Regions from separate parts of the Paenibacillus sp. FSL W7-1287 genome, predicted to be linked through region 2. Evidence: predicted binding sites of a transcription regulator. Region 2 holds the regulator's gene; each other region holds the start of a gene.
What was found. The regulator Rex, encoded in region 2, represses fermentation and respiration genes when NADH is low (regulators of the CRP and FNR family bind a similar motif). The targets are predictions, from matches to a motif close to TTGTGAAATATTTCACAA.
Positions count from the first base shown of each region.

Region 1: NSQ99_RS16555 (DUF2249 domain-containing protein) is a predicted target of Rex. The motif match lies at 5,964-5,981, and genes of this name have one in related genera.
Region 3: NSQ99_RS05500 (DUF1641 domain-containing protein) is a predicted target of Rex. The motif match lies at 6,706-6,723, and genes of this name have one in related genera.

Region 1 covers NZ_JBBORD010000001.1:3,637,761-3,648,015, forward strand. Annotated here, with positions in the region: gene narH (nitrate reductase subunit beta) at 1-1,231, opposite strand, end outside; gene NSQ99_RS16545 (nitrate reductase subunit alpha) at 1,221-4,898, opposite strand; gene NSQ99_RS16550 (hypothetical protein) at 5,230-5,553, opposite strand; gene NSQ99_RS16555 (DUF2249 domain-containing protein) at 5,575-5,808, opposite strand; gene NSQ99_RS16560 (MalY/PatB family protein) at 6,063-7,232, opposite strand; gene NSQ99_RS16565 (DNA-3-methyladenine glycosylase) at 7,316-7,906, opposite strand; gene NSQ99_RS16570 (SGNH/GDSL hydrolase family protein) at 8,019-8,306, opposite strand; gene NSQ99_RS16575 (hypothetical protein) at 8,476-9,018, opposite strand; gene NSQ99_RS16580 (copper amine oxidase N-terminal domain-containing protein) at 9,263-10,255, opposite strand, start outside.
Region 2 covers NZ_JBBORD010000001.1:2,086,603-2,096,857, reverse strand. Annotated here, with positions in the region: gene NSQ99_RS09550 (DnaD domain protein) at 87-767, opposite strand; gene NSQ99_RS09545 (acetate/propionate family kinase) at 791-1,984, opposite strand; gene NSQ99_RS09540 (3-hydroxyacyl-CoA dehydrogenase family protein) at 1,965-2,849, opposite strand; gene NSQ99_RS09535 (AAA family ATPase) at 2,929-4,446, opposite strand; gene NSQ99_RS09530 (hypothetical protein) at 4,436-4,975, opposite strand; gene NSQ99_RS09525 (hypothetical protein) at 5,078-5,614, opposite strand; gene NSQ99_RS09520 (amidohydrolase) at 5,616-6,917, opposite strand; gene NSQ99_RS09515 (redox-sensing transcriptional repressor Rex) at 6,898-7,554, opposite strand; gene dinG (ATP-dependent DNA helicase DinG) at 7,555-10,255, opposite strand, start outside.
Region 3 covers NZ_JBBORD010000001.1:1,191,825-1,202,079, forward strand. Annotated here, with positions in the region: one part of gene NSQ99_RS05470 (IS3 family transposase) at 1-96, shown strand, start outside; one part of gene NSQ99_RS05470 (IS3 family transposase) at 96-967, shown strand; gene NSQ99_RS05475 (hypothetical protein) at 1,152-1,325, shown strand; gene ltrA (group II intron reverse transcriptase/maturase) at 1,489-2,751, shown strand; gene NSQ99_RS05485 (NAD-dependent protein deacylase) at 2,859-3,608, opposite strand; gene NSQ99_RS05490 (benzoate/H(+) symporter BenE family transporter) at 3,682-4,851, opposite strand; gene NSQ99_RS05495 (NAD(P)/FAD-dependent oxidoreductase) at 4,963-6,153, opposite strand; gene NSQ99_RS05500 (DUF1641 domain-containing protein) at 6,189-6,614, opposite strand; gene rbsK (ribokinase) at 7,193-8,128, shown strand; gene NSQ99_RS05510 (Cof-type HAD-IIB family hydrolase) at 8,202-9,095, shown strand; gene NSQ99_RS05515 (AzlD domain-containing protein) at 9,225-9,548, opposite strand; gene NSQ99_RS05520 (AzlC family ABC transporter permease) at 9,545-10,255, opposite strand, start outside.

The sequences.
Region 1 (10,255 bases), 1.6 Mb from region 2:
CCATTCGTTGCAGTGCTTCCTTGACGGTCTTCGTGTCGCCTGCAGTTAGCATATTCGCTAAGTATTGAATTGGCGTTCTCATCTCTTCAATTGCCGGGAAGATCATATCCGGATTTTGAATCGAATCCTTACCTTCAAAATGACTCATAATCGGGCTAAGCGGTGGTACATACCATACCATCGGCAATGTACGATATTCAGGATGTAATGGGAATGCTAGCTTATACTCAATCGCTAGCTTGTATACTGGTGATTGCTGTGCTGCTTCAATCCATTCCTCACTAATGCCGTCTATGCGCGCTTGCTCGATCACTTTCGGATCATTGGGATCAAGAAATAAATCTAGCTGCGCTTGGTACAGCTCCTGTTCATTTAGCGTCGATGCAGCATCCATTACTTTATCTGCATCGTACAGCAGCACACCTAGATAGCGAATACGACCGGTGCATGTTTCTGAGCAAACCGTTGGCAAGCCCGCTTCAATTCTCGGGAAGCAGAATGTGCATTTTTCAGCTTTATTTGTTTTCCAGTTGAAATATACTTTCTTATACGGACAGCCTGTCATACAATAACGCCAGCCGCGACAAGCCTCTTGATCGACAAGCACGATGCCATCCTCGTCACGCTTGTAGATCGCGCCAGATGGGCACGATGCTACGCAGCTTGGGTTTAAGCAATGCTCGCATAAGCGTGGCAAATACATCATGAATGACTTCTCAAAGTTAAATTTGATCTCTTCCTCAATCTTTTCGATATTAGGGTCCTTCGGGCCGGTAATGTGACCACCGGCAAGATCATCTTCCCAGTTTGGTCCCCAATTCAAGTCCATATGTTCACCTGAAATCGATGACTTCGCACGTGCGACGGGCTGATGCTTTTTCTCACCTGATGTTGTTAGCTTTTCATAGTCATAATTCCAAGGCTCATAGTAATCCTTCATCTCTGGCATATCTGGGTTGTTAAAGATTTTTCCGAGTGCGATTTTGGACAGCTTGCTGCCTGATTTAAGCTCTAGCTTACCTTTACGCAGCGTCCAGCCGCCCTTGTAATGCTCTTGATCCTCCCAGCGCTTAGGGTAGCCGATGCCTGGCTTGGTCTCGACATTGTTAAACCAGATATACTCTGCGCCTTCGCGATTGGTCCACGTGCTCTTACAAGTTACGCTGCACGTATGGCAGCCGATACATTTGTCAAGGTTCATCACCATTGCTATTTGCGCTTTAATCTTCAAGCCAGTTGACCTCCTTCATTTTACGAACGGCTACATATACGTCACGCTGGTTGCCGATCGGTCCGTAGTAGTTGAATCCATAGCTTAGCTGTGCATAACCGCCAACTAGCTGTGTCGGCTTCAAATGGATTCTCGTTGGTGCATTGTGGCTGCCGCCTCGTTCATTCGTAATCTCTGAACCAGGTACTTGAATATGCTTATCCTGAGCGTGGTACATAAACAGTGTCCCTTTAGGCATTCGATGGCTGACAACCGCTCTTGCTGTTACAACACCATTGCGGTTGTAAACTTCAACCCAATCGTTGTCTTCAATCCCGTATGGAGCTGCATCCTCATTGCTCATCCATACAGTCGGTCCCCCGCGGAATAAAGTCAGCATGTGCAAATTATCCTGATACGTGCTATGAATATTCCACTTCCCGTGCGGCGTCAAATAACGAAGTACAAGTGTATCGTTGCTGCCACCCGTTATCTTTTTGTCCCGTGTGCCGAACACCATTGGAGGCAAAGTCGGCTTATAGATTGGTAGTGACTCTCCGTATTGCAGGAAGATCTCATGATCGAGATAAAAATGCTGACGTCCTGTCAATGTTCTGAACGGTACAAGACGCTCAATATTGGTTGTAAATGGAGAGTACCGATTGCCAGATTTGTTCGAGCCACTAAATACAGGCGTAGGAATCACTTCTCTTGGCTGAGCCGTTATGCTTTGGAACGTAATTCGTTCCGCTGCACGATCAGCAGATATATCCTTTAACTCAACACCTGTGTGATGCTCCTCCGATTCCCAAGCACGCTGCGATACTTTACCGTTTGTTGCAGATGAAAGGTGCAAGATGGCATTAGCAGCATGTCTGGCAGTATGCAGCTTCGGTAAACCAGCTTTAATCGTATCGTCAACGTACTTACCGTTGATCTTCTTCAACTCCTCATATTCTTCACTAACCGAGAAGCTTACGCCGTGTGCGCCTACCTTACCAGTTGAGAGGTTCGGGCCGAGCGTTACATATTTATTGTATATTTGAGTATAATCGCGCTCGACGATTGTAAAGTTAGGCATCGTCTTGCCGAGCTCTGCTTTAATCTCTCCTTTTTTCCAGTCCTTGACCTTCCCTAGCGGCTGAGCAATTTCACTTGGTGTATCATGTCCAAGCGGAGTTGCAACCAGATCCTTGTATACACCCGGCATATAGTCCTTAGCCATTTCTGATAGTGTCTGTGCCAACGTACGATATATATCCCAATCAGATCTTGATTCCCATAGCGGATCAATCGCTGGATTGAATGGGTGAACGAATGGATGCATATCTGTTGATGACAAGTCCGTCTTTTCATACCAGGTTGCTGCTGGAAGCACGACATCCGCGTACATCGGCGTCGCAGTCATACGAAAATCAAGTGCAACAAGCAAATCAAGCTTCCCTTCTACATCATCACGCCATACGATTTCCTCTGGCTTCTCCTCTTCATTCGGCGTAGATAACAAACCATTGCTTGTGCCTAGCAAGTGCTTCATGAAATACTCCTGCCCTTTTGCTGAGCTGGATATTAAATTCGAACGCCATACAAATAAGCTTCTCGGATAGTTTTCTGGAGCATCTGGATCCTCGACCGCAAATTTTGTTTTGCCATTAACGACTTGCTCATATGCTTCTTGAATGATATCGCTATTGTCCTCTTTCCCTTTTTGCTTCGCTTCCTCAGCAAAGGAAAGGCTGCTCTTATCGAACTGCGGATAAGAAGGAAGCCAGCCTAGGCGAGCTGCCAGCACATTATAGTCCGCTGGATGGCTATACGATATATCACCTGCAGTAGGTGATTTTAAAGATTCATTATTCATTTCTTCGTATTTCCATTGATCCGTTGCAAAATAGAAGAATGAGGTTGCATTTTGCTGACGAGAAGCTGCTTGCCAGTCCTTGGCAAAGGCAACGGTACTCCAGCCTTCAATTGGACGGCATTTCTCCTGGCCTACATAGTGCGCCCAGCCACCTCCGTTGACACCTTGTGATGCCGTTAAAATAACGAGATTCAAGATGGAGCGATAGATTGTGTCACTATTAAACCAGTGATTGATTCCGGCGCCCATAATAATCATTGATTTACCGCCAGTATCGATTGCATTTTGAGCAAACTCTCTAGCGATTTGTACGACTAGTGAGCCCTTCACTCCTGTAATTTTTTCTTGCCAAGCAGGTGTATAATGCGAGCTTGCATCATCATAGTTTTTCGCTGCATGCTTGCAGCCTAGGCGCTGTACGCCATATTGGCTAAGCATCAAATCGTATACGGTCGCTACACGCTGCACACTGCCATCAGCTAACGTAATATTACGTACTGGAATTGATCGAACAAAGGTTCCTTTCCCTGCTTGATCGAAGTAAGGGAACACGATATCAACCCATTCACTTTGCTGCGATTCCATAGTTAAAGCTGGTTCAATCCGTGAGCCATCCTCGCGCTCAAGCTTCAGATTCCACTTCGTATCCTTTTCCCAACGCTGCCCAAGGGTTCCGTTAGGTACAAGCAGCTCGCCGCTTAGCTCATCTACGATAACCGGCTTCCACTCCGCATGCTCAGTGGAGTGACCTAGGTCACTCGCTCGCAAAAATCTTCCTGCTTTTAATGAAGCCTCATGCTCATCGAGCATAATGAGAAAGGGCAGGTCAGTATACTGCTTCGCGTAGTTAAGGAACATCTCTTCCTCACGCTTCACATAAAATTCGTCCAAGATAACATGCGTCATTGCTTGTGCAAGCGCAGCATCTGTACCTGGATTCGGAGCCAGCCAGTTGTCTGCAAACTTTACATTTTCAGCATGGTCAGGTGCAATGGAGACAACCTTCGTCCCTTTATAGCGAACCTCTGTCATAAAGTGCGCATCCGGTGTACGTGTAAGCGGAACGTTAGAGCCCCACATCATCAAGTAGCTTGCATTGTACCAATCGGATGACTCAGGTACGTCTGTTTGCTCGCCCCAAATTTGTGGAGAGGCTGGCGGTAAGTCTGCGTACCAATCGTAGAAGCTAAGCATTTCGCCACCTAATAATGAGATGAAACGTGCGCCAGAAGCATAGCTGATCATTGACATAGCTGGAATCGGTGTAAAGCCTGCGATTCGATCTGGCCCGTATGTTTTAATGGTATATAGGAGCTGCGCGGAAATAAGCTGCACGACCTCCTGCCAAGAAACACGGACATGTCCACCCTTACCACGAGCCTGCTTATAAAGCTTTGCCTTTTCTGGATCTTCAACGATGCTGCCCCAAGCCTCAAGCGGATTACTTGTTTTCGTCAAGGCTTCCTTCCACATACGCCACAAATGTCCGCGGACATAAGGATACTTCACACGTAACGGACTATATTCATACCAAGAGAATGACGCACCGCGTGGACAGCCTCGTGGTTCAAACTCTGGCATATCCGGTCCGCAGGATGGATAATCTATTTGCTGGTTTTCCCACGTAATAATGCCGTTCTTCACGAACACTTTCCAGCTGCATGAGCCGGTGCAGTTCACACCATGTGTCGTGCGTACAACCTTATCGTGCGACCAACGATTACGGTACATATTTTCCCAATCTCTATTTTTTTCCTCAAGGGTAGACCAGTTATTAGAGTAATTTTCTTTAGGCTTAAAGAACTTCAGGCCGAATTTTCTTTTCATGTGACGCCATCACTCCTTCGTTGAACGATCAACAATGTAATAAATTTGAGGGGATCAAATGTTATTCATGTGTTGTTTTTTATTATGAAGTGAAGAAGCGACACTTTATATTAGGGCATTCCCTTTTCTCTACGGAGATTTCCCTATTCGTGACGATGGCAATAAAAAAGTCCTTCCTAATAGCATGCTTCTCGCATGAAAAGGAAGGACCGTTCTTACAAATATACGCTGATGAGTTCTAGATCTACAACGTTTATACCTAGCTCAGGATCGTAGACTTCCTTGAGTAGGGGTTGCATCTTATCTATTCATCTGAATGCCTCCTCAGCTATCAAGAAACTAATTTCTTTGCCTGGTCATATAGACCACACATTCCACCATACAAAGCATAGAAAAAACCGTCTGGTGCATCTAAAGAAAAGGACAAATACTCCTTTGGGTCAATGCTCAGCATCTTTTCAAATAGCTTTGCGCTGTTATAGGCATAAAAGCAAAAATACGTATAGTCAAACTCTGGCATTTTATTATAAATCGTGATGATTTCAGAGGCATATTCATCAAGATGATGAGCTGCCTCCTTAACCATAGTAATGGCATCGTCGACCGTAACTTTGATCTTTATTGTTTTCTCATCAATAATTTCAACAGCAGCCATTATGCCACACTCCCATCCATATTATTGCTTACTAATTTTCACTTGGAACAAGGTAGGTCCTTGCTGTACATACTCCCAGTCATATTGCCCCTCATACATCGACTCAAATTGAAAGCGTAACGGCTTCGGATCATGGTCGTTAATAAGCAGCATCGCTTCACCAGCATTTAGCTTGTTGAAGGTTTCAAAAATAACTTTGTGCTTAAGGTGCGGCGGGTATTCCATAGCATTAATTGTAGCTGTATAGTTTTCCATTGTATTTTCCTCCTAAAAAGTAATTTCTGCTTTTCAAAATAAATAGAATCGTATCCCTTGCTTAATACAATACGTCATATGCGATGGATTAAGAGTGACGAGGAGCACACTTTTTTAAATGTCACTAATTTGCAAATGATATGATGCCGACACAATTTAGACATATTCCACAAAAAAATCTCTCCAGTCCACGTTCTACGATTGAACGTGGACTGGAGAGATTCCATCCAGCCTTATATGTTGTTGTTACCTATCTATCCCTTAATGGCGTCAGCAAACTGCTTAAGCGCCTGTTCTAATATCGAGCGTGGGCATGCCATATTCACACGCAGCCACCCAGCACCTTCCACTCCGAACATCGAGCCTTCATTAAAAGCGACCTTTGCTTTCTTATGCATTAATTCCTTCAGTACAGCTGGCTCCTCGCTAATCGCACGACAATCTAGCCACAGCAGATAAGTACCTTCAGATAGTAGAGGCTTAATGGCCGGTGCATGCTCTGCCAGATAAGCAACAGCATAATCCATATTCCCTTTCACATAGACAAGCATGTCCTCCAGCCACTGTTCACTTTCATTATAGGCTGCTTGAACGGCATCCTGAGCAAAGTGACTAGCCATATGAATGCTAAGCACCTTTACGCGTTGATCGAAAATGGCGCGCATATTCGGATTAGAGATAACTGCAAATGAAGTATGTAAACCTGGTAGGTTAAAGGTTTTCGTCGCAGCAAGTGCAGTCACCGTAATATTGGCTACTTCCTCAGATAATGATGCAAATGGTGTATACGGATGTTCTGGGAAAGTTAAATCACAATGAATTTCGTCAGATACGATGATGACATTGTATTGGAGTGCCAGCTGAGCCAAACGCTCCAGCGTTTCTCGCTCCCAGACGCGCCCCCCCGGGTTGTGTGGATTGCATAGCAGCATCATTTTCGCTCCTGCTGCGAACAGGGTTTCTAGGTGAGCAAAATCCATCTCATATCTTCCATTTATCATTTGAAGAGGATTACGCTCGATTTTACGTCCATTGCCTTTAATCACATCATAAAACGGATAATATACAGGCGATTGGATGACAACGGAATCGCCCTTCTCGGTGAACAGATCAATCGATAAGCTCAACGTCGTTACTACGCTGGGCACATCTACAATCCAATCACTTTTAATGGTCCATTGATGACGTCGCTTAAACCAATTTGTGATGGATTCCAAATAGCTTGGTGTTCTATAGCTGTAACCGAAAATACCGATCTCTGCTCTTTCTTGAATGACCTTTCTAACAGCTGGCGGGCTGTAAAAATCCATATCTGCTACCCATAGCGGAAGAATATCTTCATCGCCGAACAACGTTTTTACTTGATCCCATTTGTAAGAACGAGTATTACGACGTTCTATTAATTCATCAAAGTTATATGCCAAGCTCCACACCTCACCTATTTTTCTATATCAATAACTACCTTATATACTTATGGTAGCACGAATACAGCTGCTCGCCAATGGGATTACCCTCGTGATACGTTCGGATGTCCGCTAACGTAAAATCTCCATGGATAATCCTTTGCTTCACCACTATTAGGAATACCGATTCTCGGGCCAGTAGTGATCTCTGTAAATGTTTTACCTTCACTTATCCATAGCGGACGTTCAGTGACACAATGCCCGTAATCATTCATTGTAATACCAAGCGCCTTGCACAGCTTCCCAGGACCGTTAGTCAGCTCTCGATCTGGTTTAGATTCACCTCTTCTGCGCCTCATAAGGTCAATTCCGATAAAAGGCTCTACTCCTCGAATTAATACAGCTTGTGGTATATCGACTGTAGCGGCAACGATATTGACCAAACAATGCGTATGCATTTGATAGGTATAAATATAGCCAGCCGGACCAAACATTACCTCGGTCCGTGGAGTACGTCTATTGTTGTAGCTATGCGCCGCTTGATCCTCAGGACCAGCATATGCTTCAGTCTCAACAATATATCCTGCAGTGATTCCTTCCTCCGTCTCTTTAATTAGAAGCTTTCCGATAAGCTGCTCAGCTACGTATAGAGAGGACTGGCTATAAAACTCAAGCGGTAATGGATGATACTCCATCTTTTCTCCCTCCATACACAAATTAGAGACAGGTACCTAAGCAACTCTGCCTCTGTTTATTATGCTCCGAACGATAGGAGTTATAAATGCGATTGTGATCTCTCTTCTACGTTTACTTTTTAGCTTCGAACCATGCCACTTCGTCATACTGTTTAACGATGGCTAGCCATTGATCCGCGATAAGCTGATGGCCAGCAGCAGTAGGATGCACCCCATCATATATCCAGAAGCTTGCTTCTGCTCTTTCACATGCTTCATTAAATAACTGTTGCAACGGCACGAATATAGCTTGATATTTTTCGGCAAGCTCTCTAACAGTCTGCTGGTAGCGAGGCATGATCTCCTGCCACACGTCCCCATTCGGCTCTGTATCCTCTGTCTTCAAAACAAAAGGCTCCATCAGTAAAGGAGTCTCCTTGAAACAATATGATACTCTGCTGATCCTTCATCATGTTGCCTCCCATATGTAAGTCTATATTCATTAATAATAATGCCTCTATTAAAATGACTGTAGCATACCGCGTAAATGAATAACAAGTGCAATGATACTAGAAACAAGTGCAATGCCGCTAGATTTCTCTTAACATAATTGGATGCGCAGCGGCAAGCTGTTTTAGACAACTCAAATCTCTGTCGTACATATAGCCTTCCACATTAGCCGCCCTACCTTTAAAGGTCACGAGCAGCCTTCTGCGCGCTGCACCTTCATGCGAAATATATATCGCGTAAATTCGATCCCAATCCGTCGTTTTCCCTGATTCCTCTAGACCTTTCTCCGTAATGAAATGAGTTATATTACGAGAAGGAAATACAATGTACAAAAGCAGTGCTATTCCTGCCTCCAGCACCGTCAGCTCCTGAATGCCGGGGTTTTCATGGATGCGAAGAACCATCCACCAGATATACAACAGAAGCGTTGCAGCAATAGCTGCCAACAACCAATAATCTAGGCGCTGGATACGTCGATTGGTATGGTGTCGAATAAGATGCAGCGTTGATGATTCTAGCATTATTCCTGATGCTTTTGCTCGAGCAATATAAAGGACGACACATTCTCTATAGATAAATAAAGCGATACAACAGGCAATACTGCAAAATACGACCCACTCCATAGAATACAGCGCCTCCTTCAATCATTTATTTAGTAGCTAGTATTCTCACAATCTAGCTTTAACATACCTATCCCTCATAGATTAATATAATTTTGCTGCGTACTATCATCGCTGCTTTACTATACTATATTGCTAGTTTCACTAATCTATGAATCGATTTCATAATAAATAAAAAAACCAACCAAGCTCGATAGCTTGATTGGTTTTCAGATTACGTATCATTCAATATTATGCCTTTAATTCATTAAGGTTCTCTCGTAATTTCAAGATAGCCAGAGTTGGACCAACTGATATCGGCACCTAAAGCATTGGCCATATCACGTGCTGGCACAAACGTTACTCCGTTGCGTGCTTGCACCGGTGCTGCCCATTGTGCTTCAACACCATTTACAATAACATCGCGGCTACCTGTTTGAATCTCGATCGTTGTGTTCGTCGCATCATCATAAAGCACGATGCTGTTCTTCACTTTATCGTATGAAACCTTACCGCCGAATTCCTCGATGATTTCGCGAGCAGGAATCATCGCCAGTTTATTATTAGTCAAGTACATACCGTAATCTGACTCTTCATCAACAAAGCTCCAGTATGTTTGCTCTGTAAAATGAAGCTGATTACGCAATATATTTGAGATAAGTGCATCCTCTTCAAATAAACGAATAACTTCATAGCCTTGCAGATATGGCAGTGATTCTATACTTACGGTGCTGAGCGTCGTTACTGGCTCTAATGCTTTAACCTCGCCATTAACATTCCACATTTGAGAATTTGTCGTAATGGTAAATCCGTCAAAGCCATACAGCTCCTGTTCTTCCTTCAGGGCTGGATCCACTCGATAATCAATGGAGAAGCCTTGCTTGCGTACATCTAAGCTCATATCAATTCCGTAGTTGAATTTAATAGAAAGAGAATCATTCAGCACTTGTTTAAGCGTATCCCCGTCCTCTTGCTCCAGCTCATTCATTGAACGCTTCAGCTCTTGCAGTGCATTGATGAGCTCTTCAACAACTTGAGCTTGGATTTCTTCAGGTGTCATTTCTGGCTCTATGCTCTCATCGCTGTCTGTGCCTGCTTCTTCATTCTCCATGCTAATAAATTCATCGATAATGTCCTCATTCTCAAAGTCTAGCTCTTCGTAATCTTCTTCAACATAGGCATAAGGACCCGCTGCAGTATATTCATAATTGCCTGTATAGAAGCCTTGCGAGATCATCGATAGGTCTAAATTAGCGAAGCT
Region 2 (10,255 bases):
TATTTAATCAATGTGGATTTAAATGCAAAAAAACCTTTGCATGCAATCACAAGGTTTTCGTTATTATCCGATATCCCTTACGGCACTCAAAGGTTTTTATTAAAAAATTGACTTTGATATTGTTTTAACTCTTCAGCATTGTGAACTCGATGTCTTGCCCAATCGATCAGGATACGATCGATGTATCGAAAGCTAAGCTTACCAGCAAACACAGCCTCCTTGAGAGCAAGTGTAATAAGCTCATCGGTATATCGATCATTATCGATCCAGCCGCTAATCGTTTCATATTCCATTGGCGAGAGCGGTCTTCCAAACTCTTGCTCAAACATATGAAACAGCTTGGAAGCATCAGCCTCCTGCTTTACTGCACGAAGCTTCTGACGATCGGCCTGCTTATTCTCTCTACGCATCTGAGCATGCCAGCTGCTAGCCTTCATATACCAGCCACTCCAGTTATAACGCTCGACAATGATGTCGTTCATTGTATCCTGTTCAATACTCAAAAATCCCGTATTAAGAAGCTGCTGCAGTAACCGTGTCACTTCATTGACTGAAACACCCATAACAGCTGATAGCTGTTCAGGTGTTGGGAAAGGGTGTTGATCAACAGTAGATGATTGCATAATGTGCAGCAAAAGCATTGCTTCAGCATGCGACAAGCCAAGCGCATGATAGCTGTTCAACAGCAATGAATGAACGTAAATTCCACCCTCACTCAGCATAACATTCATGCCGTGAGCATACGCCTTCCATATATGATCGCTCAATCCTTCCCCTCCTGAACCATCAATTATTTTACAAGATTAAACGTATCGCGAGCGATAAGAAGCTCCTCATTCGTAGGAACGACCATAACAGCAACTTTAGAGCCTGGTTTAGAGATAATTCTAGGTTCCTTGCTGCGGATTTTATTCAGTTCCTCATCAATTTCGATTCCGAAGTACGTTAATCCTTCACATACGGATTGGCGTAGAACAACGGAATTCTCACCTACTCCAGCGGTGAAGACAAGGACATCAAGTCCATTCATAGCTGCAGTGTAAGAACCAATATACTTTCTCACGCGATATACATACATATCGTATGCCAGTTTTGCATCTTCATTCTCATGCATTGCATCAGTAATTTCACGCATATCCGAGCTTAAACCAGAGATAGCTAGCAGACCACTGTGCTTATTAAGCATAGAGTTCACTTCATTTAATGTTAAATCCTCTTTGTTCATCACAAAAGGAACGACAGCAGGATCAAGATCACCAGAACGAGTTCCCATCATCAAGCCCTCAAGTGGCGTCATCCCCATACTTGTATCGAATGATTTGCCATCTAGAATAGCAGTCAAGCTACCGCCATTTCCGATATGACAAGTAATCATTTTAAGTGAAGCAAGATCTTTACCAAGCGTTTTAGCCGCAACATCACTTACATAAGCATGAGATGTGCCGTGGAAGCCATAACGGCGTACTTTATGCTTTTTATATAGTGTTCTAGGAATCGCATATAAGTATGAAGTTCTAGGCATCGTCTGATGGAACGCTGTGTCGAATACAACAACCTGAGGCACCTCTGGAAGATTGGCATCAACCGCCAAAATCCCCATCATATGCGCTGGATTGTGTAACGGAGCAAGCTCAAACAAACGCTTAATTTCAGTTTTTACTTCTTCCGTAACAATAACTGAGTTTTTAAATGCTTCGCCGCCATGAACGATACGATGTCCAACGGCGTCGATCTCGTTCATCGTTTTGACGACGCCATATTTCTCATGAGTCAGCATCTCAATAACACGCTTAACTCCAGCTACATGGTCTAATATTTCTTTTACTTCAACAACTTCTTCTTTACCAGTTGGCTCGTGAGTAACGATTGAAGAATCCATTCCGATTCGTTCAACGCGTCCGCTCGCAAGGACTGATTCATTCGTCATATCAAAAAGCTGATATTTAATCGAGCTGCTGCCTGCATTAATTACGAGTACTTTCATTAGATCGATCACCATCCGTATCATATTTGAAGAAGCCTACGCCTGTCTTTACACCAAGCTGCCCAGCACGTACCATCTTTTTAAGAGTAAAGGATGGACGGTATCTTAGATCACCATATTCACGGAACATGTTTTCAAGTGCTGCTTGTACAGAATCAAGTCCGAAATGATCCGCCATTTGGAATGGGCCGTACTTGAAGGAGTAGCCGTTGCGCATCGCTAGATCGATATCCTCAGCTGTTGCAACGCCCTCTTCCAGTACATGAAGTGCTTCGTTAATAAATAGGCAGATAAGGCGAGTCGTTACAAAGCCTGGTGATTCGAACACCATCACGGATTTTTTCTGAATCGCTTCAGCAAATTGCTTTAACGATTCCACGGTTTCATCCGAAGTTTTTAAGCCACGAACGATCTCAACCAAATCAACCTTCGATACAGGATGAATAAAGTGCATGCCAATAACACGCTCAGGTGAACGCGTTACACTAGCGATTTCTGTTAAGCTTAATGAAGAAGTGTTACTTGCCAAAATCGTAGACGCATCTGTCACTTGATCAAGCTGTTTAAACACTTCTTTTTTAGCTTCTAGATCTTCCGTAATGGATTCGATAATAAGATCACAATCTGACAATTCGTCCACTTTGTTAATTGGCTGAATTCGAGATAAAATTAATTTTTTCTCTGATGAAGTAATCGCCCATTTTTCTATTTGTTTATCAAGGCTAACTTCAATCATATGCATTGCATGTTCAAGACGATCGGCAGAATTTTCAAGCACTAAAACATCTAAGCTGTTTTTAGCTAGCATTTCTGCGATACCTTGACCCATTGTTCCTACACCAATAACTCCAACTTTCTTAATCATAGGTCTAGTTTCTCCCTTAGCTTTTAGTCTATATTATTATACCTCTTTTCAAGAAAATTTGCAGTTAAGGTAAGCGCTATTATGCATTTTGTTGCAAATTTATCGGAATTGCATTCGATTTTTCCATTAAAGTACGGAAGTTTTCACCGTTAATAACTTCCTCTTCCAGTAGAATCGGCAAGGCCTGTTCAAATATGTCAGAATGTTGACTAAGAAGCTGCTTCGTTTTTGCAAGTAGCTCATCAAGAACCTCATTACTAATTAAGCTCCAACGATCCGCAGTCATCATTTGTCCATTAATTATTCCTTGACTCGTTAAGCCTGATTCAACCATCGTTTTAACAATGTTCAGTGCTTGGTCAAAGTCACCTCTGGAGCCCGTGCTACGTTCACCATAGAACAGCTCCTCTGCAACTGCCCCGCCAAGCGTAACCATAATTTTGTGTTCAAGCTCTGATTTCGAATATAAATACTTATCAGCCATCGGAGTATGCCTTACAAAGCCAAGTGCTCCACCACGAGGTGCAAGTACAACCTGTGCAACTGAGCCGGGTGTCGTAAGCTCTGCCATAATAGCATGACCCAATTCATGTCTTGCTACACGAATTTTATCTTCTTTGCTTGCTTCACGATTAATTTTTTCACCAAGCAGTACTTTATCAATCGCCGCTTGGATATGCTCCTCAGTGATTGCATCTGCTTGATCACGCATCGCATAGATTGCGGCTTCGTTCATAACCGCTTCAAGCTGAGCTCCTGAAAATTGATACGTATCTCTTGCCAGCTCTTCAAAATTGACTGTAGCAACTATATTTTTGTTGGCTGCATGCAGCTCTAAAATATGCTTTCTAGATTTCTTGTCCGGTAATGCAACCTCAATATGGCGATCAAAGCGTCCAGGTCGAAGCAATGCTTCATCGAGCATATCCTTGCGGTTAGTTGCCGCGATGAGTAAAATCTGCACATCTGTATTGTGATAAATTCCATCAAGCTCAGTAAGCAATTGGTTTAGCGTTTGATCATATTCTCGCTGTTGACCACCGTCTCGCTTTCCGCCAATAACATCAATCTCATCAATGAAAATAATCGCATTTTTTTTGCCAGATGCTTTCGCTTCGTTGCGAGCTTTTTGGAACAGCTCGCGAATACGATTGGCACCTGTACCTACGTACATCTCAACGAACTCACTACCTGATGCACCAATAAACACACTATCCGTATAGCTTGCTGCCGCCTTTGCCAGCAAAGTTTTACCCGTTCCCGGAGGACCTGTCAATAGTATACCCTTTAGAATTCGAATACCGCGTTTCGCAATTTCCTCTCGGCGCACCAAAAAATCAAGTGCCTCTTGGAGCTCTTGCTTTACATGCTCCTGTCCACCTACTTCATCAAAGCTAATCTGCTTAATCGCAACACTTTTTTTGTTTTTCAAGCTTGCTAAGCTTTTAACGCCCTTGCCATTACGATTCATAACAAAAATAGCCGAAAACAACACTGTGACCAACACTGCTGCTCCTATATGAACAGTGTAACCAATCGTATATATTGCCGCTGCAGCCACGATACCAATAAGCAGCTCTTTCCAATTATTCTTCATTATTCCACACTCCCATCGTGCCTCCATCTAAAGGCAAAATTTGATCAAAGCGCTGATTATCAGCTACGAGTGAAATATACACATTTTGTTGATCCATGCTTGCCGAAGCCTCTACGTGCTCATGTGATGCTTCGATGCTATGCATCAGTTCGGGAAGCTTAGAATAGTTTTTATTCGCCATAATTTCTGCTATTTCGAATAAATGGTCTTGCCATACCTTCTCTAGGCTAGTAGATTCTTGCTTAAGCTGAATCGTATAACTTACTGGTTCAATCTTATAATCACTTAAAATATTTCTTGCTTCCTCAGCAGCAAGTGCTAGTGTATTCCCATCTATAACATCAAGCGTAACGATATATCCTTCATTTTTATTACCTGATAATTGAATATTAGAAAACTGTGCTTGCTCCAACGATTGCTGAAGCGGCTTCTCCTGTGCAACGTATTGATACGTAAAGCCGCCGCCAATAAGCAAAGCCAAGCAAACAATAAATGTAACAGCCATCGGTTTTAGCTTCATATCTTTCATGTTTACACCTCTATTATATAAATTTGATAGATCATTCGTATATCAATTAGTATATCATTTTTGCTATCAACTTTAATTATATAAAAAAAGGAAACAAGCCGTTTAAGGTCTTGTTTCCTTTGGTATCGTATATTCATCGATAAAATTACCATCTGTCATACGGTAGAATGCAATTTTAAGATGTTCCGTTGCGGTGTCCTTATACTTTATTTCCCATACTAATTGACCATACATATAGCCTGGCTGAAGCTTAATGTTCTGCGCATAAGGCTTTGATGCTTCTACATGAGCCAGCATCTCTTCTTTCGTCATCGCTTCTTCATAAGGAAGCTCAGCGAGCTGCTCCTGGGTTGACCAAGCAGAGTATATCATCTCTTCGCTTACATTAGATTGAGCAAGCAAGATCCAATACCGATCCTCCCATATGTACTTGTTAAGCACATATTGTTCATCGAGATTATAGAGTGAAGCTTGTTCAATCACTTCACGCATCTCGCTCGTTTCCTGCCAAATGCCCTTATGAATATAGCGATAGAAAAAGATGATTCCTACAATGATCAATAATATTAAGAAAAGGGTAAGCACCGTCCATTTTCGACGAGTCATAAATGGTGGTCGCTTTTTTTCTATCGCTCTCATCCTAGGTTAACAATCGCTCAAAGCTAGCCTGAGCTTCGAAACGAATTTTCTCCTCGTCCATCGTTAACAATTGTCTATGCTTCACGAGCTGTTTTCCAGCTACCCATACATGCTCAACATCTCTACCACTTGCAGCATATACAACATGCGACACAAGATCTGTACGTGGGAAGAAGTGTGGCTGATCGATATTAAGAGCAATAAAGTCTGCAGCTTTCCCAGCCTCCAGAACTCCAATATGATCATGCCAGATCGCCTCAGCACCACGAGAGGTTGCAAGCTCAAGGGCTGTATAAGCAGGTACTGCAGTTGGATCACCTGATACGCCTTTGTGCAGTAAGGCAGCAGCACGAATTTCTTGGAACAGATCCATATTGTTGTTGCTCGCAACACTATCCGTACCTAGCGACAGCTTAACGCCTGCACGTAGCAGCTCAGGCACGCGAGCGACCCCACTTGCAAGCTTAAGATTACTAATCGGATTATGAGAAATTGATGCATTTAGCTCAGCAAGCTTTGTGATTTCCTCATCCGTCAAATGCACAGCATGCGCCAGCAAAGCTGGGCGTGTGAAGAAACCAAGCTTCTCTAAATGCTCAACAGGACGTGCACCATACTCATCTACATTTTGCTGAACCTCAGCTGCCGTTTCAGACATATGCGTATGTAACGGCAGATCATAATCATGAGCTGCTTGCACAAAACGCTCGATATATTGAGGCGGACACGTATAAGGAGCATGAGGAGCAAGCATCGTACGAATTCTACCGTTTCCTGCACCATTCCATTCTCTAGCGAATGCAACAGAGTTGTTAAGCTTTTCGTTCTGCTCTTCCTCTGAACATAGTCCGATTACACCGCGTGTTAGAAAGCCTCGTAGTCCTGCTTCGATCGTTGCCTCTGCAATGATTTCCATGCGATCGTACATATCTACGAACGTAGTTGTACCGCTTAACAGCATCTCTGCAATGGTAAGCTTGCCGCCCACTCTCGTATCCTGCTCTGTATATTTGGCTTCCATCGGCCACATTTTTTCAGCAAGCCATACTTGAAGGTTTTGGTCATCGGAATAACCGCGAAGCAAGCTCATCGCTGCATGACCATGCGTGTTAACAAGACCAGGCATAAACAATAGACCTTGGCCATTCACAACCTCACTGCCTGCTTGAAGTTCAGCACTAGGCTCTGCAGCCCCAACATACTGAATGATGCCATCTTCAACGATCATATGTCCTTGCAGAACCTGTGGCTGCTGTGCAGACATTGTAATAAATGCTCCATCCTTAATCCATAGACGATTCATCTTGGTCCTCCTCTTTATTGTTCAAATAATAGCCAAGGCTTAGCAGCTCCTTTGTAAAGTCCGCATGCTGCACTCGTACTTCCTCTGGAGCTCTTAAAATGGTTGGTGCAAAATTGAGGATACCTTCTATACCACCAGCTATAAGCATATTTGCTACGTTCTGAGCTTCCTGTGCAGGAACTGTAATGATCCCAATTCGTATATTTTGCTGCTGAATTGTTTCTGCAAGCTCTTCCATAGGCTGTACCGTTAAGCTGTTAATTTTCGTACCGATTTTTTGCTCCTGTGCATCGAATACAGCAACGATCTGCATATTGTCGTTGCTGTATTTATTATAATTACACAAAGCATGACCAAGATTACCCGCTCCGACAAGTGCGACCTTTATCGTGCGATTGATTTTAAGTATGTGACGAATTTTATCAATCAAGTAATCCACTTCATAGCCAATTCCTTTTCGACCGAAATCCCCAAAATAAGCGAGATCCTTCCGAATTTGTGCAGGATTAAACTCCAAGCGCGAGCCTAGCTCCTGCGAGGAGATCGTTTTAATTTCTCGAGCCTTTAGCTCATTGAGCACTTGTAGATAAATAGGCAGACGCTTAACTACAGCATCTGAAATTTTCACTTGCTTCATTTATTCAACCTCCTTCAACCATTGGTCCATTCGCTGTACCATTTGATCCGTATGCATCGTTTCAATCTTAGGTCCAGGCAATGAATACAGGAAATGCTTTCCGTAATAGGATTCAATAACTCGTGTATCATAAAGAATAACAATGCCTTTATCCGACGCTGTCCGTACAAGACGACCGAATCCTTGCTTGAAACGGATCACAGCCTGTGGAATTGAAAGCTTCATAAATGGATTTTTCTTCTGACGAAGCAGAAGCTCCGATTTCGCTTCGATTAATGGGTGGTTAGGCGGTTGAAATGGTAAGCGCACGATCGCCAAACATTGCAATGCTTCTCCTGGTATATCTACACCTTCCCAAAAACTGCTTGTACCAAGCAAAATAGAGGATTGCTGCTGTAGAAAACGTCTGGTCAGTTTTGTACGATTGTTGCTATCAATGCCTTGTCCTAAAACGGTAATATGCTTTGGCTCTAACAGCTCCTTCAGTGGATCATATACTTGCTTAAGCATACGATAAGAAGTAAACAAAACGAGCATTTTTCCGCCTAGCAGCAGAGCGTTATCATGAATCGATTGCACTAGCTTCTCTAAATAATCACTCGGAACGTTGGCTCCCTTAAGCACCGGAAAATCGCGTGGTATAATAACGAGCGCCTGCTTACGATAGTTAAATGGTGATTCAAGTATCACTTCATTCAGCCGATGTTCTTCCTCGTCTCCGTAGCTATCTAGACCAAGCTGTTCCTTTATATAGGTGAAGTTTTTCTGAATGGACAGTGTGGCAGATGTCATTACGACGCTTTCCTTCACGTCAAACAAATACTTTCTTAACAAGCCGCTTACATCTGTAGGTGAAGACATAAGCTGCAGTGAACGATGCTTGTAAGCCTGTGTCCCCTCTAACCAATAGACATAATCGTCGAGCTCAAGCTTAATAAACTGACGCAGCTCATCCTTCAAACGTTGCAGATCTCTCACTACGCCGTTCAAATCCGTCAGTAATCCAGACAATACTAAATCCTCATCAAGTCGTTCCTTCATATCAGAAGACATTTTCTCCAGCGCCTTAGAGAACCGATTCAACTGTAGATATACCTCTTGCTCACTTTCTACGATCTTTGTCCATTGCTCTGGAAGGTCATTGCGGCTCAATCGAAAAACAAGTCCCCCAGCCTGTTCAGAAGGTGCATCAGACGCTTGCTGGGCATGTTGAACAACAACGTCATATAGCGCTTCGAACAGTTGATCCCAATACTCCTTAATCGTCTGTAAACCAGGATACGCACTGTCAATCGTTTCATTCCAGGCAGCGGTATGGTCATCGCCCTCTTCAGCGATTTTCACACGTAGAGATGGAAGCAAACCGGTACGAGTATCTTTAAATAGCGAGCTCATTGCATGAATATACGAGAAATAGCTTACTTGGTTTCCAAGATGCTTGCTTGCTACCTCCTCAAGATGATGTGCCTCGTCCAGTACAAGGTAACGGTATGATGGCAATAGACGATGGTCCGCTTGAATATCTGTAAAAATCATCGAGTGGTTCGTAATGCAAACATCGGCAATATTAGCCTCATGCTTTGCACGATGATAATAGCAGCGCTTAAACCAAGGACAAGCGCGATTTAAGCATGAATCTGCATCACTTGATACCGTTCCCCAGAAATCCTGCCCTCTAAGACCAAGATTTAGCTCTTCCTGATCGCCATTCTCTGTTTCCGTCAGCCATACAACCATTTGTGCAGCAGTGATAGGATCATCAACTGGTGCAATAAAATCAAGCAAGTTAAGCTTGTGCTCAAATTTCCGCATACATAGATAATTGCTTCTACCCTTTAGAAGCGAGGCACGAATGGGAAACGGCAGTACTTCATTGAGCAGTGGAATGTCTCGATTGCGCAGCTGCTCCTGCAGGTTGATCGTATGCGTGCTTACGACGACCTTTTCTTCGGCCTGTATACCGTAATATAGGGAAGGAATGAGATAACCAAGTGATTTCCCTGTTCCAGTCCCTGCCTCAATTAGCAAATGCTTTTGCTTACTAAGTGCTTCATAGACCTCATCAAACATTTGCAGCTGTGGCTTTCTTTCCTCGTAATGCTCATAAAGCTCCCGAAAGCGCTCCTGCACATCGTTCATGTAGTCCTCAAAGCTTTTATTCTGCTCGAAGTAATCGTTGGCATGCTCGGCATCACGAACGGATGTCTCTTCTTGCCAAGGCTTCGCTTTCAGTGCAAATTGGCGATGATAATCGAACTCAGCAGATTCGAATACAACCCCCTGCTCCACGAGTCCCTCATTGTATCTCATAAACCACCCAATATCTTTACTCTCATCAAAAAATGAAGATAGCCGCTGCAGGGTGAGCAGCGGCAAGGAACGTAGCTTCTGAACACATTGAATGAAAATTTCAGCGGTTGCCATAGCATCAGCATCCGCCTGGTGGTGCTGCTCGTGGACAATGCCAAGCTGTTCAGCTGCAGTTCCGAGCTGATAAGAAGTAATCGATGGGAATAATATACGTAATAATTCCATAGTGTCTAACCGTCTTCCTGAGAAAGGCAGATAGCCACATTGATCTAAGGCATGATTTAAGAAGTTGGCATCAAAGCCAACATTATGAGCGACAAGAACGGCATCGTCGATTCGCGGAATGACCTCGAGCAAAGCGTCATTAATATCCGGTGCATCCTGCACATCC
Region 3 (10,255 bases), 890 kb from region 2:
GCTCCTTCAAGGAGAAGGACAATCGCTCTTCGGAAGAAAATGAGCTCATTGCCATGCGTAAAGAGATTCAACGACTCAAGATGGAGAACGACATTTTAAAGCAAGCCGCGCTGATCATGGGACGAAAGTAGCTATCATCCAGAATAACCGTGATAAATACTCGGTATCAGCAATGTGCGACGTCCTGCAAATCGCAAGAAGTACATTCTATTACGACGCCCAAGAACGGAATACTGAGGACGATATCACTGGAGCTATTGTAGATATCTTTCTCAAGAATCGAAAAGCCTACGGCACACGCAAGATCAAAGTGAAGCTCCGCGAGCGAGGGTTTATCGTCTCCAGGCGCCGCATTGGTCGCATCATGAAAGAGCAAGGGCTCGTTTCCACCTACACGGTGGCACAATATAAGCCCCTTAAAACGGACTGTAACGAAGCTGCAACGGCGAATGTCCTGAAGCGCGAGTTTGAACAAACGGAATCGAAACGCTTCGTGGTCAGTGATTTGACGTATGTAAAAGTCCAGAGCCGATGGCATTACATTTGTGTGCTGGTGGATCTATTTAATCGAGAAATTATTGGTCATAGTGCAGGCCCGAACAAGGACGCGGCCCTGATTACACGCGCCTTTGCGACCGTTAAGGGTGATCTGCGTCAGATTCAATGGTTTCATACCGACCGTGGCAGCGAGTTCAAAAATCAAAAGATGGACGAGCTTTTAAAGACGTTTGAAATTGGTCGATCACTAAGTATGAAAGGCTGTCCATACGACAACGCAGTGGCTGAAGCTACCTACAAGATCATGAAAACAGAGTTTGTGAACCAGATGAACTTCCAGAGCCTTCGTCATTTGGAATTGGAATTATACGATTACGTTAACTGGTTCAACAAGCATCGTATTCATGGAACCTTAGACTATATGACGCCTGTTCAGTATCGCCAAGAAGCCCTTAAAAAAGTTGTCTGATTTACTGTTGACAATCCAAGTAGCCATAGCTTAAGGCAAGGGTGTCCATCGCGAGGTGGAATCTGAAGGAAGCCAGCGGCAAATCTCCGGTCTGAGGGACACGAACTTCATACAAGGCTAGCGTACGTTGGATGAGGTTGCTGCACAAACTGAAGTCCATACTGCCGAAGGCGTACGAGAGTAAATGAAGCAGATAGATGGAGAGGAAGATAGCGTTCTTACCTGGGGAGATCTGTGCGGAATGCGAAGTGAACTTCGTAACCTTGCCCACGAGGGCGAGCTGAACGTACAGAAGTCAGCAGAGGTCATAGTACGCAGGCTGTTGCAACAGCTAGCGGAAGGACCGAACATGGAATAGGAATGAAGAATCTTGGCGTTCGAGGATGGGCGATGAAAGCAGACAATCCGAAAGGACTTATCTGAGGAAAGTAGCGGTGAATACGCGAGGGTACTCGGAAGGGCAGAGCTCATCAGCGGCACAAAGAGAAAGAATCATTCACGCAAGGGAGTTGTATCTAAGGATGATCGAAGAAATACTGTCACGAGAAAATATGCTATCGGCGCTAGCGAGGGTCGAAGCGAATAAAGGAAGCCACGGCGTAGATGGCATGTCGGTAAAAGATTTACGCAGACACCTCGTACAACATTGGCAAACCATTCGTGAAAGCATAAAGAAAGGAGCGTATGAACCGAGTCCAGTCCGTCGGGTCGAAATCCCGAAACCGAACGGTGGAACTCGGCTCTTAGGCATACCTACGGTGACAGATCGCCTCATTCAACAAGCAATCATCCAAGTATTAACGCCTGTATTTGACCCAACGTTTTCCGAGCAAAGTTATGGATTTCGCCCACAACGGCGAGGGCATGATGCGGTAAGGAAAGCACGAAGCTACATGGAAGAGGGATACCGCATTGTGGTAGACATTGACATGGAGAAATTCTTCGACCGAATCCATCACGACCGCTTAATGGCAAAACTAGCGGAACGAGTGACAGACAAAATGGTGCTGAAACTTATTCGCGGCTATCTGCAAGCGGGAGTAATGGAAGGAGGTCTCGTTCAAGCGACAACGGAAGGGGCTCCGCAAGGAGGTCCACTTAGTCCGCTATTATCGAACATCGTCCTAGACGAGTTAGATAAGGAACTGGAAAAGAGGAACCTTCGTTTCGTGAGATATGCCGACGACTGCAACATCTATGTGAAAACGTGGAAGGCAGGACAACGAGTGATGAGCTCCATTACTGCATTCATCGAAGGAAAACTGAAGTTGAAAGTTAACCGAGAGAAAAGCGCGGTTGACCGTCCATGGAGGCGTAAATTTCTAGGTTTCACGTTCAGCTGGGAGAAGAAAAATCCGCGAATAAAGATCGCAAAGCTATCACTGGATCGAGTGAAAACAAAGATTAAAGCGATCACCTCTCGGAGTAAGCCAATCCCGATCGAACTACGAATAAAGGAACTTAATCAATATCTCACAGGCTGGTGCGGTTATTATGCATTAGCCGATACGAAAAGTGTGTTCCAAGCGTTGGACGAATGGATAAGAAGAAGGCTTCGAATGTGTATATGGAAAGAATGGAAGCAGCCGAAGACAAAGGTCAGAAAACTGCTGTCGTTAGGCGTTTCGAAACAAAAGGCACATGAATGGGGAAATTCGAGGAAGAAACACTGGCGAATTGCATGTAGTCCGATTCTTCATCGGTCAATGAACAACCAATATTGGTCATCTCTTGGACTGAGAAGTTCAACGGACAGATACAGTCTTTTGCGGAATATGACATGAACCGCCGTGTACCGAACGGTATGCACGGTGGTGTGAGAGGACGGGGGCTAGCCGCCCCCTCCTACTCGATTCCTCGTAGGTTTAGAACGATCTCTATTGCTGACCGCTTAAGACTTATTCAGCAGCTTCCGCAGCTCCGTGAATGTAGCTACAAGCTCATCATGAATAACAAGATCGAACAGATCATCCTTGGGAGTGGCCGTCATGTTGATAATCGCTGTAGTCGGACGCTCGGCACGAGAAGCATAATAAGGGAGCTCCTTGATGGGATATACCTCTAGTGAGGAGCCTAGCGTGAGAAACAGGTCACAATGCTGAGTAACCTCATATGCTTCTTCTAGGTGCTGCACACCGCCACCAAACAACACAACATCCGGCTTTAGAATGAAGTTATCGCTGAAGCAGCGCGGTACTTCCTGCTGCAGCACATGGGCTAGCGAATAGCTCGCTTTGCACTTTGGACAATGTGCACTTGCAATCGTTCCATGCACCTCGAGGATATGTGTGCTGCCAGCCTTACGATGTAGTCCATCAACGTTTTGCGTGACAATCGTTACTTTCTTGTCCAGCTTCTCAAGCTCAGCGAGCAGTGTATGTGCAGCATTCGGCTCGTAGCTATCCATATGCTGGAGCTGAAAAATATTCTTGAAATTGATCCAGAACTCTTTTGGATGCTGGTGATAGTACGTTTCAGATAATAAATGCTCCACACGCTCAAACTTCGAATAAACACCATTCTCCGATCGGAAATCAGGAATACCACTAGCCGTACTAATGCCTGCTCCGGATAACACGACGATATGCTTTGCAGCGGTTATCTCTTCTGCCAGCTTGGATATTTTCGTTTCTGTTTCCACGGTTCATCCCTCCTCGTAACAAGATTAATGATCAATGGATAGTGGCTGTGGCTGTCTTCTACACCGCTTACGGTTAACCTTCCGCTTGCTCAGCGGCTGTAGGTCGATGCTCCTTAAGCAGGAAAGCGATGATTGTACCGATTAGCAATGACCAAAGCGCAGCTGAAATACCAAGCATCGTTACACCAGACACGGAAATAATAAATGCAAAAAGGACAGAATACCGATACTGCTTATTACCAAACGATGATTGCATACTATTTAAGAAAATATTGAGCAGCGAATAGCCAATAATGCTGGCAATAAAGTAGTCAGGTAACAGTGTAATGTACGGGATAATAAGCCAAGCGAACAACCCGAAAAGAATACATAAAACGCTAGATAAGAGGGCAGCTCGATAACGTTCATCCTTTGCCCCTGTCTCATCACTGCTGCACATCGTCGTCATCATTCCACCAATATTGATAGAATGCCCAAGTCCGAGGCCTCCAATGCCTGTAGCGATACCTGAATAAGAGATAATTCGATTAACAGGAGTGTTATACCCTTGCTTGTTTAATGATGCTACAGCAACAGCGATATCGTTACTAATAATAAGAATGCTGATCGGCAGGGCGACTGATATAAACCCTTGCCATGTAAATTCGGGTGCGATCCATACAGGCCATTCATATGTCAGTCGCTCCACAGCCGGGAAGGAGTAAGTAAACAACAAACCGATTAGGCCGAATACAATAACGCCTACGATAGCAGGCAGCGATTTTACCAGCTTCGGCATTACAAAGAATCCTACAGCTGCACACAGTCCAACGATCGGATTGCTTTGAAAGGCTGGAATTAATGAAACAATATAATGAGCAATAACGCCTGCCAGCATAGCATCGATAACCGGTCTAGGAATATGCTTAAAGACCACTGAGAATATACCGGTAAAGCCTAACAAGGCAATAATGACCCCGATTAATATAAAGCTTCCTGCAAGCTGAGGCAAAGTCAGCTGAACGGCTGCAGTGCTTAAAAACGCGATGCCCGTTACAGAATGGGCCCCTGCAATAGGTAGACGATAACGCCAAGCTACGAAGAAATTGAAAAGTCCACCTAAAACATAGCAAACAAAAAGCCATGATAGTAGCTGTCGTTCATTAAGTCCAAGATGATTGGCACTATGTACAACAAGAATTGCTCCGCCCGTGCATGCCATTAATGCGGACATCAGACCAGATGACCATTGATTTTGATTCATGAAGTTAAGCTCCTTAATGCTGCCACGTAATAAAAAGCAGCCATCATGTCAGTGGACAGGATGGCTGCGGGAAATGCTCAGGCTAATACGTAGCCATTACGCTTTAAGCTACTATAGCTTTGTATGAAGCGCAGTGCGCATAGAATGAATATGAGACAAATAACGGATGTTACTTGCTTCCTTCATCAACGTTGCAGAGATACCTTTAAGCGCAGTGTTGCTTGCACCAACGGTAGCAACCGCATCTTTACGGCCAAGAGAAGCAAGCGTACCAGAGTTAACTGGGCTGAATTTCTCCATTTCTTTGCCATTGAAGTAAGCATACAGGTTGTAGCCTGCAAGCTCACCCATTTGCCAAGCGTTTTGTGCTGTTGGCGCGTATGGGCGTCCGCCTTCTTCTGGGAAAGCAAGTGCAGCGTCACCAACAACGAATACATCGTTGTGGGATTTAGATTGAAGGAAATCGTTAACTGCTGCTTTACCACGGTCGCATTCAAGACCAGATTCCGCAACGATTGGAAGTGCAGCTACGCCGCCTGTCCATACGAATGTATTAGCTTCAATAGATTCGCCTGTTTTAAGCTCGATTTTGTTGCCAACAACGCCTGTAACAGGAACGCCAGTAATAAATTCAACACCGCGTTTAGCTAAGCTTTCTGTTGCACGCTCGATCAAATGATCTGGAAGTACTGGAAGAATTTTTGGACCAGCTTCGATCAGCTTGATTTTTAGGTTATGGAATGGCACCCCATATTTTTTAGCGATTTTCGGGAAGTTATCCACGATTTCACCAACAAGCTCAACGCCTGTTAGACCACCGCCACCGATAACGATCGTTGCATCAGCTTCATTGCCACTTTGAGCATAAGCTTTAATACGATCCTCGATGTGCTTGTTGATTTGATTCGCATCATCAACAGATTTAAGCACCATGCTGTTTTCTTCAAGGCCTGGGATACCGAAGTAGCCAGTTTGGCTTCCAAGAGAAACAACGAGTGCATCATAAGAAAGTGTAGAACCATCAGAAAGCTTAACTTCTTTGTTGTCTACAGAGAAGGAAGACACTTTAGCGATTTTAAGATTAACATCATAGCCTTTAAGAAGCGTTTTTAAAGGAATCGCAACGGCTTCTTCATTAATTGTACCGCCAGCAAGGCGATGAAGCTCAGTAATGATTTGGTGAGTAGGGTATTGGTTAACAACTGTAACTTTTGCTTGGTTTTTGTCCATGTAATTGCGAACAGATTGCGCAGCAAGAATACCGCCATAACCTGCACCCAAAATAACAATATGTTTAGACATAGCTAGTCCTCCGTCCATACGATAAATTGTTTCTACTATTTTTGATTACGCTCACGCTCGTTAGCAACTTGTAAGTAAGCGTTAATGAAGCGGAAAAGCTTTTGCGCTTGAGGATCCTTTAGCATTTTCATTAGTCCAAAAACACCGATAACCTCATTGCTTTGCTCAGCACGGTCACTCGCTTCAACAGCGTTAAGTGCGATCGTTCTTGCACCTTCAATGACTGGTCCAACAATTTCAGTTGTTGCGTTCACGATATCGCTTTTGAACACTTCATCTGTTGCAAGCTGTTTCGTAAATGCATAGGACTTTGTTAAAGTATTCACTAATTCAGTTAGCTGCGGAAGCTGATCCACTAACGTGTTCAGTGATGCCTGTACTTCCGGGTTAGCTAGCTTTTCAAGAAGAGCTTGCTGATCCGGAGCTACTGCAGATTGCGTTTGAGTGTTTGTTTCTGACATATCCAGGTCTCCTTTAAATAAACTACTTTAAGCCGATTTTTAATCGTCAAAGCCAATGATGAATTCCTTGCTATTTATCCAACATCATGTATTGTGATAAATTTCACCTAAAGTGAAAGGGAATAGTCTTGATATCTAGACATAGATAAACAATCTAAACGATCCTAGCTGCTCATAGCAAATACAGCACATGAGTATCATATGCCTCGAGACAGATTCAGATCCAATTCAAGATCGGCCTAAGCTGTTACTTTCCATTATAGCCTAAGTTGTTGAAATCGTCTCTAGCCTTGTGAACATTTTCTCGAGGTTATGGCAAATAAATGATTATAAATTCGCAAAATGCTCAAAATTTGACGGAAATGTGCGAATAGAATATTCATGTGCACGTTTGGTTTGACTATAGCTTATGTCAATCGACCAAAACTTATTAATGTAAAATAAGCAATTTGTACGAGTTCAAAGTTGAACCTTCAGCACCGAATTAGACGTATATACAAGGACAGGGTATAATTTTACATAACTATCCAGCAGGACCTAGAGATACATAATAAAGACTACGATAGGAGAGAGTGGATTTGAGCAAGCTGATCGTTATCGGAAGTTTGAACATGGATATCGTAAGCCGAATTCAGCATTTTGCTAAAGCAGGTGAGACGATCCACAGTAGCCATTTGGCTTACTACCCAGGCGGTAAAGGAGCGAATCAGGCTGTCGCTGCTGCAAGATTTGGTGCGGAGTGTGTCATGGTCGGTGCTGTCGGCAGTGATGGCTTTGCTGACCAGCTCATTGATCAACTTCAATTAAGCGGAGTGAATACCGAGCATGTGCTAAGAACGGAGGGAGCCTCCGGTACTGCATATATTATGGTCAATGAATCGGGCGAGAACATTATCGTTGTGTCGGAAGGAAGCAACGGAAAGCTGTCGCCACAGGCTGTGGACGAGCATACACCTTGGGAGAAGGCTAGTGCCATACTGCTGCAGAATGAAATTCCTTGGGAGACGACCTGTCATATCATCGCTAAAGCGAATCAGGCTAATGTTCCAGTATGGTTCAATCCGGCGCCAGCCCGTTCAATTCCAGCTGAGCTGTGGGAAGATATTGATACCTTTATTATGAATGAGACGGAAACAGCACTTATTACGGGTAAGCCTGTTTATAATATGGAATCTGCCAAGGCTGCTGCTGAGCTGCTTACCCGTCAAGGCGCTAAGCAAGTCATTGTTACACTCGGTGAGCAAGGGTGTATCTATACCAATGCTGAGGGCATGTACGTATCGGTAGCTGCTTATGAGGTTAAGGCAGTGGACACGACAGCGGCTGGCGATACATTTATCGGCGTGTATGCTGCAGCAACACTTAACGGGGCAACGATTGAAGCAGCACTGTCCAACGCAGTTGCAGCTTCAGCGCTTGCGGTCACGAAGGATGGAGCACAGGCCTCTATACCGCAGAAGCAGCAGGTGGCTGAGTTCATCGCAGCTAACGGAATGCCATTAATTTCACGGTAATTTAATATACGGTTTACGGCCTTTCTCGCGCCATTATAAGCTATAATGGTGTAGTGGAGAGGAGGCATACTGTATGAAATTGATAGCATCAGATATGGATGGAACACTGCTGAATAAATATTGGAGAATTAGCGATGAGAATCGCGAAGCAGTGCTAGAGGCTCAGAAGAGAGGCATTGAATTCATCATTGCAACAGGAAGGCCTTATACGAATGTTAATGTCCTATTAGACGAAGCGGGGATTTCATGTCCGGTTATAAGTCTTAACGGTGCACAGACACATGATGCAAGCGGCAAGCTCATTGCGAGTCAACCGCTGACTAGGGAGCAGGCTCGACTAGTGCATGACATCTTGCTGGAAGAGGGCATGTACTTTGAGCTGATGACACCAGATGGAGCGATCAGCCTAAGCTATGATCAGTATGTTGATATATCGCATTATTATGGGAAGATCGAGCTAGCACATTTGAGTGAAGCGGAGCGTCATGCAACCGTGCTGCGCATGTGTGAGGAGCGTATTCGTAATGAACGCTGCCAATTTGTTGAATCGTTCGAGTCGTATTTGAATGATGATCAGGTTGAAGTGTTAAAAATATTCGCATTAACAACAGATGAGGCATGCTTTAAGCGCTCCGATGAAAGAGTTCGTCAGCTAACTGGACTTGCCATTTCATCTTCTGCTCATGGCAACCTGGAAGTAAACTCAGCGAAAGGCAATAAAGGCTATGCCGTGCAGCAATATGCAGCATCTCTGGGCATTCAGCCAGCTGAAATTATGGCGATGGGAGACGGCTTTAACGATCTGTCCATGCTGCAAATGGCAGGCAAAGGTGTAGTGATGGACAATGCTCCTGAAGCGTTGAAGGCACTGATCCCGCATCGAACGAAGCGAAACACAGAGCACGGTGTCGCTCATGCGATCCGGGAGCTTCTCGATCAGCTTTCTTTATCAGCATCAGCCAAATAGGTAGTCTAATCTTTGAACTTGTACTATATAAAGAGAAAAGTAAATAGAAAAGCCGAGACGCTTTACTCTACTGCAGGGCTGTAGCCTATGCAGATAGAGGGAAGCTCTCGGCTTTTTCTTATATAGAGGTTAGGAAAACATTCTTACCAATGCCATAGCGACCACACCAACGATGACGGTCACTGCCAGACTACGTGTCCATAGCGCAGTAATAACGGTAGGGATGAGTGCAAGCATATAATGCCAGCTGATAATGAGCTTGCCCTGCTCAGCTGTCCACATGCCTTGTACGATTAAAGCAGTTAGAATGCAGATCGGTATATAGCTTAACCAATCGGTCATCCATTTTGGCAGGCTAACCTTTTTTACGAGAATAAACGGAGCAATTCTAGGGATTAAGGTAACTAAGCAGCAGCCTATAATAATAAGCAGCATCGTGGTTGAGATGGTCATCGCTTCGTAAGCACCCCAATCGTTGCAGCGCTCATCGTTGATAGCAGCACAGCCAAATGTGATGGTACGACAAAGCTGAACACAACCATAAATATAATCGTATAGCCGACAACAGCAAGCAAGTGCATGAGCTTGCCTGCAGCTTGCTGCTGAAGCTGAATAATGAGCAAGGCTACAAACATCGCTGGCAATGCAAAATCAAGCCCGAAAACTGTTGGCTCCTCGATCCATTGTCCGAGCATGGCACCAGATAGACTTGAAAGCAGCCAGCATAGATAGGCGGTAATATTCAATCCATGCATCCAGCTGGCATTGAGCTTAGTCTGCTTCGTTAGCTTCGAGGTAGCAACACCAAAGGTTTCATCGGTCAGGAGTGTGCCAAGCAGCACGTTTTGCTTCATTGAATATTGCGAGAAGGCTGGTGCAATTGCGAGTCCCATGAGGAAATGCCTTAAGTTCACGATAAAGGTCGTAGCAACAATGACGGATATTGGCGTATGTACTACGAATAACGCACAAATGATGAATTGAGCTGAGCCTGCATATACAAGCAAGGAGAGCAACGCAATTTCAAGCAGGCTGACATTAGAAGAGGCACCGACAATGCCGAAAGCAGCGCCGATACCGATATAGCCAAGGAGAGTAGGAAGACAATCTCGTACTCCTTGAATGAACTGTTGTCGATCCTCATGCATCTGTTCTATTTT